Regions from separate parts of the Streptomyces sp. GLSS-08 genome, predicted to be linked through region 1. Evidence: riboswitches for the same ligand, from Rfam matches in the RefSeq annotation. Region 1 holds a riboswitch; each other region holds the start of a gene.
What was found. A riboswitch is a leader RNA that binds a small molecule or an ion and turns the genes downstream of it on or off. The one in region 1 is predicted to bind cyclic di-AMP.

Region 1 (3,859 bases):
GCCCCGACTTCGTCGTACGGGAGAGGGAGCTGCTGCACGAGCTGTGGCGGCGCAGGGACATCGCCCGCCCCTCCCTCGCGTACGCGGCCCGCGCCGCCGCGCCCCCGGTCGCACCCCCGTGGCCGCCGGTGTACGCGCCGCCGCACGCCCGGCCGTACGCCGACCCCGCGGCGGCGTACCGCCCGCCCCACCCCGCGTACGACGCGTATCCGGGCTACAACCCCTACCGCTCGTGACCGCCGACCTTCCCTACGCCGACGCCCGCGTCAGCTTGGCCGACTCCGCGTCCGTGAGAGTCAGGCCGGCCACGCCCAGGAGCGCCGGGAGCTGCTCGACCGTCCGCGCGGAGGCGAGCGGCGCGGCCACCGTAGGCCGGTCGGCGAGCCACGCCAGGGCGACCGTGGCGTGCGGGACGCCCCGGGACTCGGCGATCTCGTCCAGCGCGGCCAGCACCCGACGCCCGCGCTCGGTCTCCAGGTGCTTGCCGGCGCCCGCGGCTCGCGCGGAGTCGACCGTCGTACCGGGGCGGTACTTGCCGGTCAGGAAGCCGGAGGCCAGGGCGTAGTAGGGGACGGTGGCGAGGCCGGAGCGGGAGGCGATCTCCTGGAGCGGGCCCTCGTAGGTGTCGCGCGAGACGAGGTTGTAGTGCGGCTGGAGGGCGACGTAGCGGGCCAGGCCCTCGCGGTCGGAGAACTCCAGGGACTCCTGGAGCCGCTCGGGCGAGATGTTGGAGGCGGCGACGGCGCGCACCTTGCCGGCCCGCACCAGTTCGTCGAGGGTGCCGATGATCTCCTCGACCGGGACCGAGGGGTCGTCGTAGTGCGTGTAGTAGAGGTCGATGTAGTCCGTCCCCAGGCGGCGCAGCGACGCGTCGGCCGCGGCCCTGAGGGTGTCCGGGGACAGTCCCTTGTACGCGGGATGGGCGCCGGCCTTGGTGGCGAGGACGATCTCGGAGCGGTTGCCGCGCGCGGCGAACCACCTGCCGATGACCGTCTCGGACTCGCCGCCCTCGTTGCCGGGTGCCCACGAGGAGTAGGTGTCGGCGGTGTCCACGAAGTTGCCGCCGGCTGCCGCGTACGCGTCCAGTACGGCGAAGGACGCGTCCTCGTCGGCGGTCCAGCCGAAGACGTTGCCGCCGAGGGCGAGCGGGAAGACCTCGAGGTCGGACGGGCCGAGCTTGCGGAGTGCAGTCATGGTGCATCTCAACACCGTTGACGAAGGCACGTATTCCGCAGGCCCGGCCGGGAGGGCCGCCGTGGTTACGGGTTGAGGCCCTTGCTCTGCAGCCAGGCCAGCGGGTCGATACCGCTGGCGCTGCCGCCCGGGTGGACCTCCATGTGCAGGTGCGGGCCGGTCACGTTGCCGGTCGCGCCCACCCGCCCGATGACCTCACCTGTGGAGACCTTCTGGCCCACGCCGGCGCTGATGGACGACTGGTGGCAGAACCATATCTCGGTGCCGTCGTCGAGGGTGAGGACGGTGCGGTAGCCGTACGCACCGGCCCAGCCGGCCTCGGTGACGGTGCCGCTGTGCACGGCCTTGATCAGCGTGCCGGTGGGCGCCGCGAAGTCGAGGCCGGTGTGGTGGCCGGAGGACCACATGGCACCGGCGTCACCGAAGTGCGAGGTCAGCGTGTACGAGGAGGTCGGCAGCGTGTAGCTCTTGGCGAGCTTGGCGAGGCGCTCGGCCTCCGCCTTCTCCTTGGCCTCCTGCTCCGCCTTCTTCTTGGCGGCGGCGGCCTTGGCCTCGGCCTCGTCCTGCGACTTGGCGGCTTCCTCTGCGGCCTTCTTCACGGCGGCGGCCTGCGCGGCCTCGGCGGCCTTGAGGTCGACCTGGTCCTGCTGCGACTCGGCCTGCTGCATGATGCGGGCACGCAGGGCCTCGCCCGCGCCGGTGGTGCCCTGGGCCGTGTCCGTGCCGGCGAGTCCGGCGGTGGTGAGCGGGGTGGCGGAGGCCGTGGCCGGTTCGGCGCCGGAGCCGTCCGATATCAGGTTCCTGGCCGAGTCGGCGACCGACGACAGGTCGGGCATCGAGATGGAGACCGGGGGCTTGCCGCTCTGCGCGGTGGCCATGCCGCCCGCGCCGACGGCGGCGATGACGCCGACGCCGAGGACGGTGGAACTCCGGGCGAGTCCTCCGCCGCGCTGCTTGGAGACGCGATGCCGGCCACGGACGGGACGGACGGAATCCGCGGTGGGATTCCACTCCTCCCAGGGGCCCTCGTCGTTGCCGCGGCCGTAGCCGAAGGTGTCGCTCTGCTTCTCACTCGGCGCGAACGAGGTGCTCTGGGCAGGCCGGTTGGACGCCACGTGGGCGCGCTCCTTTCCTTCCTTCTCGCCTACCGGGTTAGCTGACGGGTTCGGAGCAGGAAGGTCTCCTACGCGCGTCAACCAGGGTGCGGTGCACCGCGATAGACGCTCGATTCACCCCAAATAGGTGGTTCCCCGGTTCCCTTGCGGGATTCGGCGCGTGCGCACGGAGCCGTCTCTTGTGACGGCTGGGACAACCGCGCTGCGTTATCGAACGTTAATAGACGCGGGTCCCCTATTCCAAGCTGTTCCGACTGATCATTAACGCCTTCGTCACGGACTTACGGGTCACGGGCGGTGAAAACCGGGCGAGTTGACCGTGAGTCGTAAACCTCAAAAGAGTTGACGGTACGTCAGATATTATGCGCAGTGATCCCGCCCGGTCACCTCGGGTGACGACGGGCTCCGAACGTGCGCCGGAAACTCACAACCGCCGGACGGCGAGCAGCGCCAGGTCGTCCGTCGTCCCGTCCCCGGTGTGCCGGTGCACGTCCTTGATGAGGGTCGCGAGCAGCGCGTCCGGGTCGCGGAAGGCCCGTCCGGCGAGCCGTTCCGCCGGGTCGTAGAACCGCCCCAGAGGGTCGCGCGCCTCCGACAGCCCGTCCGTGTAGAGGAGCAGGGTGGCCCCGCCCGGGAACGCGACCACCGTGGCGCGGTCGGGCCATGTGCCGAGCTCGCCCATCCCGAGCGGCAGCGCGTACTCCGGTGCCTCCAGCGTGCGCAGGGTGCCGTCCGCGTGCAGGAGCAGCGGCGGGGGATGGCCTCGGTTCAGGAGGCGCACGACGCCGTCCCCGTGCGGGACCTCCGCGAGGACGGCCGTGGTGAACCCCTCGAAGGCGTCGAGCCCGTCGCGCCGTGTCCCCTCCCGCGCCAGGGCCCGCTCCAGCCGCTGGGCGACCGCCTCCAGCGTCGACTCGTGCTCGGCCGCCTCCCGGAAGGCCCCGATGACGACGGCGACCGCCGTCACCGCTCCCATGCCCTTGCCCCGCACATCCCCGACGACCAGCCGCACGCCGTACGGGGAGTCCTGCACCGCGTACAGGTCACCGCCGATGAACGCGTCGGCCTGCGCGGCCTCGTACCGCGCGGCCACCTGGAGCCCGCCGATCCTCTCCTCCGGGCGCGGCAGTACGGCGCGCTGTGCGGCCTCGGCGATCTCGCGCGCGGAGGCGAGCCGTTCGTCGGAGCGGCGGACGAGGGTGTTGATGAGGACGGCCAGGACGGTGACGGTGGCGACGGTGACCAGTTCGGTGATCGCGTCGACGCGCAGCAGGACGCCTAGTTCGACGTGGACGGAGAGGACGGCGGCGAGCGCGGCGAGACCGGTGAGGACCGTGCCGCGCAGCGAGAGGAGCGGAGCGGCGAGCAGGGGAGCGGCCGTGAAGAAGGGGGCCGCGGTGAACTGTGACGGCGTGAGGAGGTCGTAGACGATCCCGGCCGCGATGAGCAGCGCGGGCAGGGCCCGGAGGAAGCGGCGCGCGGACGAGATCCGCCGGGCGGCGGGCTCGGCGGACGTGGGCGGCGCGGCGTTCCCGAGGCCGGGGTCCGGC
Region 2 (3,859 bases), on a different contig from region 1:
CTCTGGCTCGGTCGACGGGATCTGCTGCGTCACGGGGGCTCCTCCCACTCGTCCGACGGCGCTGCTCGGCGTAGCTCACCGACCGGATGCGCTCTTGACGATACGACATGGGTTCCTGGGGCAATGAGTTGTCCACAGGCGGCGCATCCCTGGCGGAGTACCGCGACGCGCGACGACATGACCGAAGGTTGCCCGGGGCCGAAGCCGGTAAGACGTCGCGTGTAGGGCGCCGGGCCGTGCGGGGACCACCCGCACCGGAGGGTGGTGACCCAGGCAGATGGAGGAGTGACAGGTGAAGGGCTTCCGCGGATTCATCCTGCGCGGCAATGTGGTCGACCTGGCGGTCGGCATCGTCATCGGTGCGGCGTTCACCGCCGTGGTGAACGGCTTCGTCCGGGCCTTCCTGACCCCGCTGGTCGGTCTGGCGTCGGGGACCACCGGTGACCTCAGCCGCAAGACCTTCACGGTGGGCGGGACCGAATTCCCGTACGGGGCGTTCATCAACGCCGCCATCAGCTTCCTGCTCGTCGCGACCGCCCTGTACTTCCTCGTGGTGCTGCCCGTGAACAAGCTGCACCAGCGTTTCGCGCCGAGCCACGACGTGCAGGCACCCAAGCGCGAGTGCCCCGAATGCCTCAGCCCCGTGCCCACGGAGGCCCGCCGCTGCGCGTCCTGCACCAGTCCGCTGCCGGCGCTCCCGGCGCAGGTGACGGACCGGTCCGCGGCGGACGGCACCGTTCCGGTGGCGTCGGCGGACGGCACCGTACCGGCTCGTCAGGACCGGTGAGAACGTCGGCCTGTCGGGCGGGGCGGCACGCAGGCTGCCCCGCCCGGGACGCTCATGTCCGAGCTGCCACGCGGATGCCGGGCCGACGCCTGTTACGACTCGTCCCGGGCGGGAAGTCGCAGCCCATGAACGCATGGGCGGACCTTCGTGAAAAGGATCATCGGTTGACGCGGCGGGTCGCCGCGTGGCAGTCGGACTGTGCGCGGCGCGTGCTGCCGGCGGTGGAGGACGCCGCCCAGCACACCAAGCTGTGGTGGGGTGCCGCCGCCGTCATGTCCCTGGGCGGCTGGAGAGGCCGTCGGGCCGCTGTCGCGGGACTGGCGAGCATGGCTGTGGCGGAGCTGGTGTCCAACGCCGTGCTCAAGCAGGTGTTCGAGCGGGAGCGGCCGCCGAAGGAATGGATCTCGCACGAGGACGTGCACGAGCGGCCCGACTCCTCCTCGTTCCCCTCCGGGCACACCGCCGCGGGCGTGGGGTTCACGGCGGCGGTGGCGGCGGTGTGGCCCCTGGCGGGCGCCGTGTGTGCGGTTCCGGCCGCGATGGTGGCCACCGAACGGGTGCACACCGGCGCCCACTATCCGTCCGACGTCGCGGCCGGAGCGTTGATCGGCCTTGCCGCTGCCGCTCTGGTGCGCAAGAGCCCCCGGCTGGCGCTGCGTCTGCTGCGGTGAGCCCCGGGGAGCACCGCTCTCCACCGTGGCCGCCTCGGTGCGGGTGGCCGTCCGAGCCCTCGGCGGGCCGCGTCTCCACGAGCGGTCCGCCGTCGCCGTCCGTTTGTCCCGGCGGCCGCCGGACGGCGTGCGTCAGATGTCCCTCAAGGTACCGTCTGGACCTTCTGTCCTGTTTAGCCGCATCAGTCCAACTGGTAGGGAATAAGGGCCTCCTGGCGGGGTGGCGCGTGAGCAGCGTCATACCGGTGACAATGCGTCGTGAACCCGGTTTCTCAAGTCTGCGGGATTACCGGGCGATTGCCGACCCGGAAAGATCACTCGTCGACGGACAGTGACCGGCAATCCGGACATGGATCAAGAAATGGGTGTGCACAGAAAACCCACAAGCTTGTCGACGCCCTCTCATGTCGCCTACGTTCACCCTCACTCCGGACGGACGCCCAATCCTGCCGCCGCCCGGAATCCCGCACACTCACCCGTCCACGGCAGGAGCGGGGGACCCACAGGTACGACGCCTGTTCCGGTCTCCGGACAGGCTAGGGGTTGAGCCGCGCGCAACGCGGCCGGGCATCTCCAGCTCGCACCCGACAGCTCACCTCGCAGGCGCCGGAGAGGAATGCACCATGCCCGCGAAGGGTAAGCACCGCCGTCCCAAGTCCCTGCGCCTGACCCGCTCGATCGCCGTCGTCGGCACCGGTGGCGCCGCACTCGCCCTGCCGCTGATGGGAGCCGCGGGCGCCCACGCCGCGACTCCCGCGGCCGCCGTCTCCGCCGCTCCGGAGAAGGCCGCCGCCGCGCCGGCCGCCGCCCAGAAGGCCGCGACGAAGACCTACGCGGTGAAGGCCGGCGACTCCCTCGCGAAGATCGCCGACACGCAGCACGTCACCGGCGGCTGGAAGAAGCTCTACCAGGACAACCGCGCGGTCATCGGGGGCGACCCGGCGCTGATCCACCCGGGTCTGGAGCTGACGCTCGGCGGCAAGGCCGCGTCCCCCGCCGCCCCGTCGTCCGGCAAGACCACCCAGACGACGAAGACGCAGGCCGCTCCGGCCGCGGCCACCAGCAGCTCCGGCTACACCATGCCGGTCGCGGGCGCCACCGTCGGCACCGCCTACAAGACCGCGGGCAGCATGTGGTCCAGCGGCTATCACACCGGCGTCGACTTCGTGGTCCCGACCGGCACCTCCCTCAAGGCCGTCGGACCTGGCACCGTCGTCTCGGCCGGCTGGGGCGGCGCGTACGGCAACCAGGTCGTCATCCGGCACGCCGACGGCCTGTACTCCCAGTACGCCCACCTGTCCTCGTTGTCGGTCTCGGCCGGGCAGACCGTGACCGGCGGCCAGCAGATAGGCCTGTCCGGTGCGACCGGCAACGTCACCGGACCGCACCTGCACTTCGAGATCCGCACCACCCCGGACTACGGCTCGGACGTGGACCCCGTCGCGTACCTGCGCGCACACGGCGTCTCCGTCGGCTGACGCCCGCCCACTCCACCGGAGGCCGGACCCCGATCCCCGGGGTCCGGCCTCCGGCGTGCACGGCGTCGGCGACGGGAAGTGCGGAGCCCGTGCTTCCGGGCGTTGAGGCTCGTCAACCGCCCCTGCGCACCGCCTTATTCCGAGGTTGACCAACACTTGACGAGTGGCTTATCTCACCGACCGTCAACCCCTTCCTACGGTCGCGTAGCTCACATCGGAGGGGAATCATGGGCCGATGTGGCAGACGATTCGAAGAGTGACAACAGATCAGTGATCGGGTCGTACGTGGCGGTGGGGGACAGCTTCACCGAAGGCGTCGGCGATCCCGGTCCGGACGGGGCCTTCGTCGGCTGGGCCGACCGGTTCGCGGTACTGCTCGCCGACCGGCGCCCCGAGGGCGACTTCGGCTACACCAACCTCGCCGTACGCGGCAAACTGCTCGACCAGATCGTCGAGGGCCAGCTTCGGCAGGCCAAGGAACTGGCACCGGACCTCGTCTCCTTCTGCGCCGGCGGCAACGACATTCTCCGGCCGGGAACCGACCCCGACGAGGTCGCCGAGCGCTTCGAGCGCGCGGTCGCCGACCTCGCCTCGGCCGTCGGTACCGTCATGGTGACCACCGGGTTCGACACCCGCACCATGCCCGTGCTCAGGCATCTGCGCGGCAAGATCGCCACGTACAACGGGCATGTGCGGGCCATCGCCGACCGTTACGGCTGCCCGGTGCTGGACCTGTGGTCGCTCAAGACCATCCAGGACCGGCGCGCCTGGGACGGCGACCGTCTCCACCTGTCGCCCGAGGGACACACCCGGGTCGCCCTGCGGGCCGGCCAGGTCCTCGGCCTCGAGGTCCCGGCGGACCCGGACCAGCCCTGGCCCCCGCTGCCTCCGCGCGGCACCTTCGAGGTGCGCCGCGACAACAT
Region 3 (3,859 bases), on a different contig from region 1:
TCGGGGGCGGCGAGTCGTCCCGCCTCTACAACCGGCTCGTCCGCCGTGACCGCACCGCCGTCGCGGCCGGGTTCGGCCTGCTGCGGCTCGCCGGGGCGCCCTCCCTGGGCTGGTTCGACGTGAAGACGTCCGGTGACGTCGAGGTCCCGGTCATCGAGGCGGCGGTCGACGAGGAGCTCGCCCGGTTCGCCGAGGAGGGCCCCACCACCGAGGAGATGGAGCGCGCCCAGGCCCAGTTGGAGCGGGAGTGGCTGGACCGGCTGAGCACGGTCGCGGGCCGCGCCGACGAACTGTGCCGGTACGCCGTCCTGTTCGGCGACCCGCAGCTCGCCCTCACCGCGGTGGAGCGCGTGCTCGCCGTCACCCCCGAGGAGGTGCAGGAGGTCGCCAAGGCCCGGCTGCGCCCCGACAACCGCGCGGTGCTCGTGTACGAGCCGGTCGCCGCCGACGAGGCGGAGGCCGCAGCGGCCGCCGAAGCCACCGACGAGGACGAGGAGTCGGCCAAGTGACCGAGCTCGCGACGATGGAGTTCCACCCCCGGCCGCAGGCAGGCGAGGCCAGGCCGTGGGCGTTCCCGGCACCCGAGCGCGGCACGCTCGACAACGGCCTGACGGTCCTGCGCTGCCACCGCCCCGGCCAGCAGGTCGTCGCCGTGGAGGTGCTCGTCGACGCTCCCCTGGAGGCCGAGCCCGCCGGTCTCGACGGCGTCGCCACGATCATGGCCCGTGCCTTCTCCGAGGGAACCGACAAGCACTCCGCAGAGGAGTTCGCAGCCGAGCTCGAGCGCTGCGGCGCCACCCTCGACTCGCACGCCGACCACCCGGGCGTGCGCCTCTCGCTGGAGGTCCCGGTCTCCCGGCTCGAGAAGGGGCTCGGCCTGCTCGCCGACGCCCTGCGGGCACCGGCCTTCACGGACAGCGAGATCGAACGGCTGGTACGCAACCGGCTCGACGAGATCCCGCACGAGACCGCCAATCCGGCCCGCCGCGCGGCCAAGGAGCTCTCCAAGGAGCTGTTCCCGGCCGGCTCGCGCATGTCGCGTCCGCGCCAGGGCACCGAGGCGACGGTCCAGAAGATCGACTCCGCGGCCGTGCGCGCCTTCTACGAGAAGCACGTGCGTCCCGCCACCGGCACCGCCGTGGTCGTCGGCGACCTCACCGACGTCGACCTCGACGCGCTGCTCGCCGACACGCTCGGCGCCTGGACCGGCTCCTCGGCCGAGCCGCGTCCGGTGCCGCCAGTCACCGCCGACGACCTGGGCCGCGTGATCATCGTCGACCGCCCCGGCGCCGTACAGACGCAGTTGCTCATCGGCCGCGTCGGAGCCGACCGGCACGACCGGGTGTGGCCCGCCCAGGTGCTGGGCACGTACTGCCTCGGCGGCACCCTCACCTCCCGCCTGGACCGCGTCCTGCGCGAGGAGAAGGGCTACACCTACGGAGTGCGGGCGTTCGGCCAGGTGCTGCGCTCGGCTCCGGACGGCTCGGGTGCCGCGATGCTCGCCATCAGCGGATCCGTGGACACGCCCAACACCGGTCCGGCTCTCGACGACCTGTGGAAGGTGCTGCGCACGCTCGCCGCGGACGGTCTGACGGACCCCGAACGCGACGTGGCCGTGCAGAACCTGGTGGGCGTCGCACCGCTCAAGTTCGAGACGGCGGCGGCGGTCGCGAGCACGCTCGCCGACCAGGTCGAGCAGCACCTGCCGGACGACTACCAGGCGACGCTCTATCAGCAGCTCGCCGCCACAGGCACTGTGGAGGCCACCGCGGCCGTCGTGAACGCCTTCCCGGTCGACCGCCTGGTGACGGTCCTGGTGGGCGACGCCGCGCAGATCGAGGAGCCCGTCGAGGCCCTCGGCATCGGTGAAGTGAGCGTCGTACGGGCCGAGTAGAGCCCCGCGGACGACGGGACCCTGGTGACTGATGAGTCACCAGGGTCCCCGCGTTTACCCGCCGTCCATTCGGGGTTCCGCGCGCGCTTACCCGGCTTCGTCCGCGTTATGTCCGTATTGCCGGGGCGTTGCCCTTCTGCCCTGTGGCGTGCACTACAAAAGCCGTGATCCGTTTGTCGATTGAAAGACGCCCCCTTAGCGTCAGTCCGACTGTTCGTCAGGCAGTGCGCCGCGTCCGCGGCACCGGACAGTCATCGCCGAGTCCCCGTACGGCGCGAGCCAGGGGAGCCGGGGACCCATCGCAGTCCCTGGGGTGAATCGGGCGTCCTTCCCCAAGGAAGCCCGTAGGAGACCTTCCTGCTCCGAACCCGTCAGCTAACCCGGTAGGCGAGAGGGAAGGAAAGGACCAGCCCCTTCATGGCGTTCACCCGTGCCACCGGGAAGCATCGTCGTCCCAGCCGGATCACGCGCACCACCAAGAGTGCGGCAAGCGTGGCGGCTCTCACCACCACCGGTGTCATCGGAACCCTGGCCGCCCCCGCGTTCGCCGCGGACGCCGCCTCCGTCCAGCAGACCGGGCTGACCCAGGCCGTCACCATCGGCGACACGGTCGCCGAGCAGGTCGACGCGCAGGCCGCCGCCCAGCAGCACGCCGCCGACGAGGCCGCGGCGCTGAAGAAGGCCGAGGAGGCCGCGAAGCGGCGGATCATGGCCGAGGCCAAGAAGGAGCGCGAGGTCAGGGCCCGTGCCGCCCGCGCCGCCGAGCGCAAGCTCCTCAACACCTTCGTCGCGCCGGTCGCCGGCTCCTACGTCTCCACCGGCTACAAGACCGGCGGCAGCCTCTGGTCCTCCGGCAGCCACACCGGCGTCGACTTCCACGCCGCGTCGGGCACCGTCGTCCAGGCCGTCGGCGCGGGCACCGTCGTCACGACCGGCTGGGCCGGCGCCTACGGCAACCAGGTCGTCATCAAGATGCACGACGGGACGTACACCATGTACGGCCACCTGTCGTCCGTCAACGTCTCCGAGGGGCAGACCGTCACCCCGGGCCAGCCGATAGCCCTCTCCGGGTCGACCGGCAACTCCACGGGGCCCCATCTCCACTTCGAGGCCCGTACGACGGCCGAGTACGGCTCGGACATCGACCCCGTCTCCTACCTCCGCTCGCACGGCGTCAGCCTCTGACCCCCCCGCGACTTGTGAAGGCCCCGGCTCGACGAGCCGGGGCCTTCGGCGTTTAGGACGCGCGGCCGTCCAAAAAATACATATGGATTCCGGTCCGCCATCGGAAATTCCGTCCCGCTGCAATAGAGTCGCTGAACAAGCGTCAATCGACGGCGTTTCGCGAGGATTAAGCGGAGGTCCGCTCATGCGCATTCCGGCGCACTCGGTATGCACGGCGATCCGTGACGACATCGTCGCGGGTGTCTACGAGCGCGGCAGCCGGCTCACCGAGGAACTGCTCGCCCGCCGCTACGGCGTCTCGCGCGTCCCCGTGCGCGAGGCGCTGCGCACGCTGGAGGCCGAGGGGTTCGTCGTCATCCGGCGGCACGCGGGCGCGTGCGTGGCGGAGCCCACCGAACAGGAGGCCGCGGACCTCCTGGAGATGCGGCTGCTGCTGGAACCCCTGGGCGCGGCGCGGGCCGCCCAGCGCCGCACCGAGGCCCACCTCAAGGTTCTGCGGGGCCTGGTCAGGCTCGGGCAGGAGCGGGCCAGGAGAGGCCACAACGAGGATCTGCGGTCCCTGGGGGGCTGGTTCCACGAGACGCTCGCCCAGGCGTCCGGGAGCCCCGCGCTGACCTCGACGCTCGCCCAGCTGCGTCACAAGATCGCCTGGATGTACGCGGTGGAGGCGCCGGCCGACGCCGCTCAGGCCTGGGCGGAGCACGGCGGCATCGTGGACGCCGTCGCGCGCGGGGACGGTGAGCGGGCGCGCGCGATCACCGCGCTGCACGCCGAGCGCGC
Region 4 (3,859 bases), on a different contig from region 1:
CCGGCGATGGCGGCGAGGGTGTCGCCCACGAAGCCGGCCTCGTTGAGGGTGTCCGTGTGGATGGCGATCTGGACGCCGGTCTGCTCGGCGACGGTGAGCGAGGCGTCGATGACGGCCGGGGTGGAGCCCCAGTCCTCGTGAAGCTTCAGTCCGAGGGCGCCGCCGCGGATCTGGGACAGCATCGCCTCGTGCGAGACGGTGTTGCCCTTGCCGAGCAGGCCGATGTTGAGCGGGTAGCGCTCCATCGCCTCCAGCATCCGGGCCAGGTGCCAGGGGCCGGGGGTGACGGTGGTCGCCTTGGAGCCCTCGGCCGGTCCGGTGCCGCCGCCGACCAGTGTGGTGATACCGGCCGCCAGTGCCTCGTCGGCGATCTGCGGGCAGATGAAATGGACGTGCGCGTCGATGGCGCCGGCCGTGAGGATCCGCCCGTTGCCCGCGACGATCTCGGTCTCGGGGCCGATGACGAGGTCCGGGTGGACGCCGTCCATCGTGTCGGGGTTGCCCGCCTTGCCGATGCCGGTGATCCGGCCGTCGCGGATGCCGACGTCGGCCTTGACGACGCCCCAGTGGTCGATGATCACGGCTCCCGTGATCACGGTGTCCGGGGTGCCGTCCGCGCGCGTGGCGCGCGCCTGGCCCATGGACTCGCGGATGACCTTGCCTCCACCGAACACCGCCTCGTCGCCGGCGCGGCCGGGACCGCCGCAGCGGTCCTCCTCGATCTCGACGAGCAGATCGGTGTCGGCGAGCCGGATCCGGTCGCCGGTGGTGGGGCCGAACAGATCGGCGTACGCCGCACGCGAGATCTCAGGCATCGAGGGCACCTCCGGTCTCACCGCGCAGTCCGGGCACCACACGGGCACCGGCGAGCGGAACGAGTTCGACGTCGACGGGGATACCTGGCTCGAAGCGCACGGCGGTGCCCGCGGCCACGTTCAGCCGCCTGCCTCGGGCGGCGTCGCGGTCGAAGTCCAGACCCGGGTTGGCCTCGGCGAAGTGGTAGTGGGAGCCGACCTGGACGGGGCGGTCGGCGGAGTTGAGGACGGTCAGCCGGGTGACCTCGCGGCTCTCGTTGAAGGCGACGGGTCCGTCGGCGAACAGGATCTCTCCGGGGATCATCGGGCCGCTCCCCCGTCAGACGATCGGGTCGTGGACGGTGACGAGCTTGGTGCCGTCCGGGAAGGTCGCCTCCACCTGGACGTCGTGGATCATCTCGGGGATGCCCTCCATGACGTCGTCCCGGGTGAGGAGCCTGCGCCCGGACGCCATGAGTTCGGCGACGGTACGGCCGTCACGGGCGCCTTCCAGGAGGTGCGACGTGATGAGGGCGACGGCCTCGGGGTGGTTCAGTCTCAGCCCGCGGGCCCGGCGCTTCTCGGCGACGTCGGCGGCCACGTGGATCAGCAGCCTCTCTTGCTCGTGCGGGGTCAGTTGCACGGCGTCCCACCTCACAGTCCTCGCCCGGACCGTGCGGGGTCCGGTTGCCGCAGCCACCGCGACGGGATAGATGTAGCACACAGACAGATTGGGCGATCAGGCTCAATCCGGATACGGAAACCCCTGGTGGCGTGGATCGGCAGGCTAGTTGGACGGAGTTTCAACTACGTTAACCAGCCCTTGATCCACTCATGACCGCCGGCTGGGCTGTTCCATACCCGTCGGGCACCGCAGAGCCCCTCCGCGCCCCCCTGCCGCCCGGACGCGGGAACGGTCCAAGCTCACCGAGGCACCGCGAGGCCCACCGGTACGCCGGCGCGGCCACGGGGGGCCGCCGCCGCGGTCCGGACCGTATACGCACCAGGGGCGGCGCGGCCCCCGGCCGGCGCGCCCGCGCTCACTCCGATGCACCAACGGGACGGGAGCGAAGTTCACCCGCCGCCCCTGGCACGGACCGTGCGGGTCCGCGGGGGCGAACGACGGGCCGCCCGCGTCGCCTTGCCACCCAAGGCGGACATCCGAGTGCCGTGGCCCCGGGCCGACGGGCGCCGACTTCGCGCGACGTCCGGCCCGGGACACAAACGCACCAAACGGCGTACCCCCCAACGGTGTAGACGCACCCCCGGTCATGAGCCCCCTCAACTTGCGCAACGCGTGGAGAGCCGAGGCGGAATGAAGGGTTCCGTCGCAGGTGCGGGCTTGGTCGGCACCCTCAACTTCCGTTCGAAACAGGGGGTGTCCACCCGAACGGGTGAGTGGTGAGTAACCCCACAAATCTCCGATTCCGTTCGGATTTTCTGACTTCCATGAGTGAAGATCCCTGCGACGACAAGCCCCCGCCGAAGCGGCGGGGCGATCCGGGCGGACGCCGAGTCCTGCCGCCGCCCGGGTGACCGGTCGACAGAAGTGGATCGGCAGGAGTGGAGGACCCAGCACGACGGGCCGCCGGAGAGATCCGGGCGGTCCTTGGGGTGAAGCCGCACATCGCGGCCGGGCTACTTCGCCAGCCCGAATCCGACAGGTCATCCTTCACAGGCGGCTGACGAAGGGTTGCGCATGACTGCGCTCAATCGTGTCCCGTCGCTGTGGACCCGGGCCGGTATGGCCTCGGCCCTCACCATCGCCGCCGTCGGCGGCAGCCTCGTGGTCCCCGGCGCCGCATCCGACGCCGCCGCGGCCACATCGGCGACGAAGGCGCTTCAGATCGCGGCCTCCAAGAAAGGTGCCCCGTACAAGTACGGCGCGACGGGGCCGCGCCGCTTCGACTGCTCCGGGCTCACGCTCTACTCGTACAAGAAGGCCGGCAAGAGGCTGCCTCGTACGGCCGCGGCGCAGTACAACAAGACCAACCACGTCTCCGCCTCGCACCGCAGGGCGGGAGACCTCGTGTTCTTCCATTCGGGCCGGAACGTGTACCACGTCGGCATCTACGCCGGGAAGGGACGGATCTGGCACTCCCCGAAGACCGGAGAGGTCGTGAAGCTCACGAAGATCTGGACGAAGAGCGTCTGGTACGGCCGGGTCGGCTGACCGGCTCCCCGGGGGCGGCGGCGGGCGCCGTCGCCCCCGGAGGGCGTGACCATGGCGCGAAACGGATACTCGTCCGCCCATGGACGACCGACACCCTCACTCCGCGCGGAACGAGACGCCCCCGGAGCGCGCCGACCGCAACTTCGCCGAGCTGCTCCAGGAGCTGCGCGTCGTCCAGACCGGCGTGCAGATCCTCTTCGCCTTCCTGCTGACCCTGGCGTTCACCCAGCGGTTCCCGACCCTCGACACCGTGCAGCGCGTCACGTACGTCACCACGCTGCTGCTCGCCGTGCTGGCCGCCGCCCTCTTCGTGGCCCCGGCCGCCCTGCACCGGTCGCTGTTCCAGCAGAACGCCAAGGCCACCGTCGTGCGGGTCTCCTCCCATCTGGCCGCGGCCGGGCTGTGCGTCCTGACGCTGGCGTTCACCGGCTCCGTCCTGCTCGTCGTCGACGTGGCCCTGGGCCGGGGCGGCGGAATCGCCGCGGCGGCCGGCACGCTGGTCGTCTGCGCGGCGCTGTGGGGCGTCCTGCCCCGGCTCGTGCGGCGCGCACTCCGGGCGAAAGGGGCTTCCTCGGGTGCTCGGGAGCACGAAGGCCCGGGCCGGCGCCCATGAGGGCCGCCAGGGCCCTGGCGGCGGCTGCCGGGTCGCGGCGTCAGGGTTCCTGCCCCGGCGTCACCGGCCGGGCCGGGAGCGACCACGGCAGCTCGATCACGACCGTCTTGCCGCCCTCGCGGGTGGGCCGCACGCTCAGCCTGCCGCCGCACTCGGCGGTCAGCCAGCGAATGATGACCAGTCCCCGGCCGTTGTCCTGCTGGACGGCGGCGGGCAGGCGCTTCGGGAACCGCGGGTGGCTGTCGGTGACTCCGATGCGCAGCTGTTCGTCACGCTCGA

Region 2: another riboswitch for cyclic di-AMP. It lies ahead of AC0ZLC_RS15885 (M23 family metallopeptidase); the one in region 1 lies ahead of AC0ZLC_RS32365 (M23 family metallopeptidase).
Region 3: another riboswitch for cyclic di-AMP. It lies ahead of AC0ZLC_RS02265 (M23 family metallopeptidase); the one in region 1 lies ahead of AC0ZLC_RS32365 (M23 family metallopeptidase).
Region 4: another riboswitch for cyclic di-AMP. It lies ahead of AC0ZLC_RS05865 (C40 family peptidase); the one in region 1 lies ahead of AC0ZLC_RS32365 (M23 family metallopeptidase).

What each region holds. Positions count from the first base shown of each region.
Region 1 is NZ_JBWJAQ010000031.1:21,078-24,936, forward strand. It holds gene AC0ZLC_RS32355 (PrsW family intramembrane metalloprotease) at 1-236, shown strand, start outside; gene AC0ZLC_RS32360 (aldo/keto reductase) at 250-1,194, opposite strand; gene AC0ZLC_RS32365 (M23 family metallopeptidase) at 1,260-2,309, opposite strand; cyclic di-AMP (ydaO/yuaA leader) riboswitch at 2,321-2,478, opposite strand; gene AC0ZLC_RS32370 (PP2C family protein-serine/threonine phosphatase) at 2,734-3,859, opposite strand, start outside.
Region 2 is NZ_JBWJAQ010000008.1:5,274-9,132, forward strand. It holds gene AC0ZLC_RS15870 (tyrosine-protein phosphatase) at 1-33, opposite strand, end outside; gene mscL (large conductance mechanosensitive channel protein MscL) at 293-787, shown strand; gene AC0ZLC_RS15880 (phosphatase PAP2 family protein) at 952-1,458, shown strand; cyclic di-AMP (ydaO/yuaA leader) riboswitch at 1,922-2,079, shown strand; gene AC0ZLC_RS15885 (M23 family metallopeptidase) at 2,082-2,936, shown strand; gene AC0ZLC_RS15890 (SGNH/GDSL hydrolase family protein) at 3,207-3,859, shown strand, end outside.
Region 3 is NZ_JBWJAQ010000001.1:562,599-566,457, reverse strand. It holds gene AC0ZLC_RS02275 (M16 family metallopeptidase) at 1-509, shown strand, start outside; gene AC0ZLC_RS02270 (M16 family metallopeptidase) at 506-1,894, shown strand; cyclic di-AMP (ydaO/yuaA leader) riboswitch at 2,140-2,299, shown strand; gene AC0ZLC_RS02265 (M23 family metallopeptidase) at 2,312-3,079, shown strand; gene AC0ZLC_RS02260 (GntR family transcriptional regulator) at 3,264-3,859, shown strand, end outside.
Region 4 is NZ_JBWJAQ010000003.1:65,632-69,490, reverse strand. It holds gene AC0ZLC_RS05880 (urease subunit alpha) at 1-815, opposite strand, end outside; gene AC0ZLC_RS05875 (urease subunit beta) at 808-1,119, opposite strand; gene AC0ZLC_RS05870 (urease subunit gamma) at 1,135-1,437, opposite strand; cyclic di-AMP (ydaO/yuaA leader) riboswitch at 2,326-2,490, shown strand; gene AC0ZLC_RS05865 (C40 family peptidase) at 2,494-2,967, shown strand; gene AC0ZLC_RS05860 (DUF6328 family protein) at 3,047-3,580, shown strand; gene AC0ZLC_RS05855 (ATP-binding protein) at 3,621-3,859, opposite strand, start outside.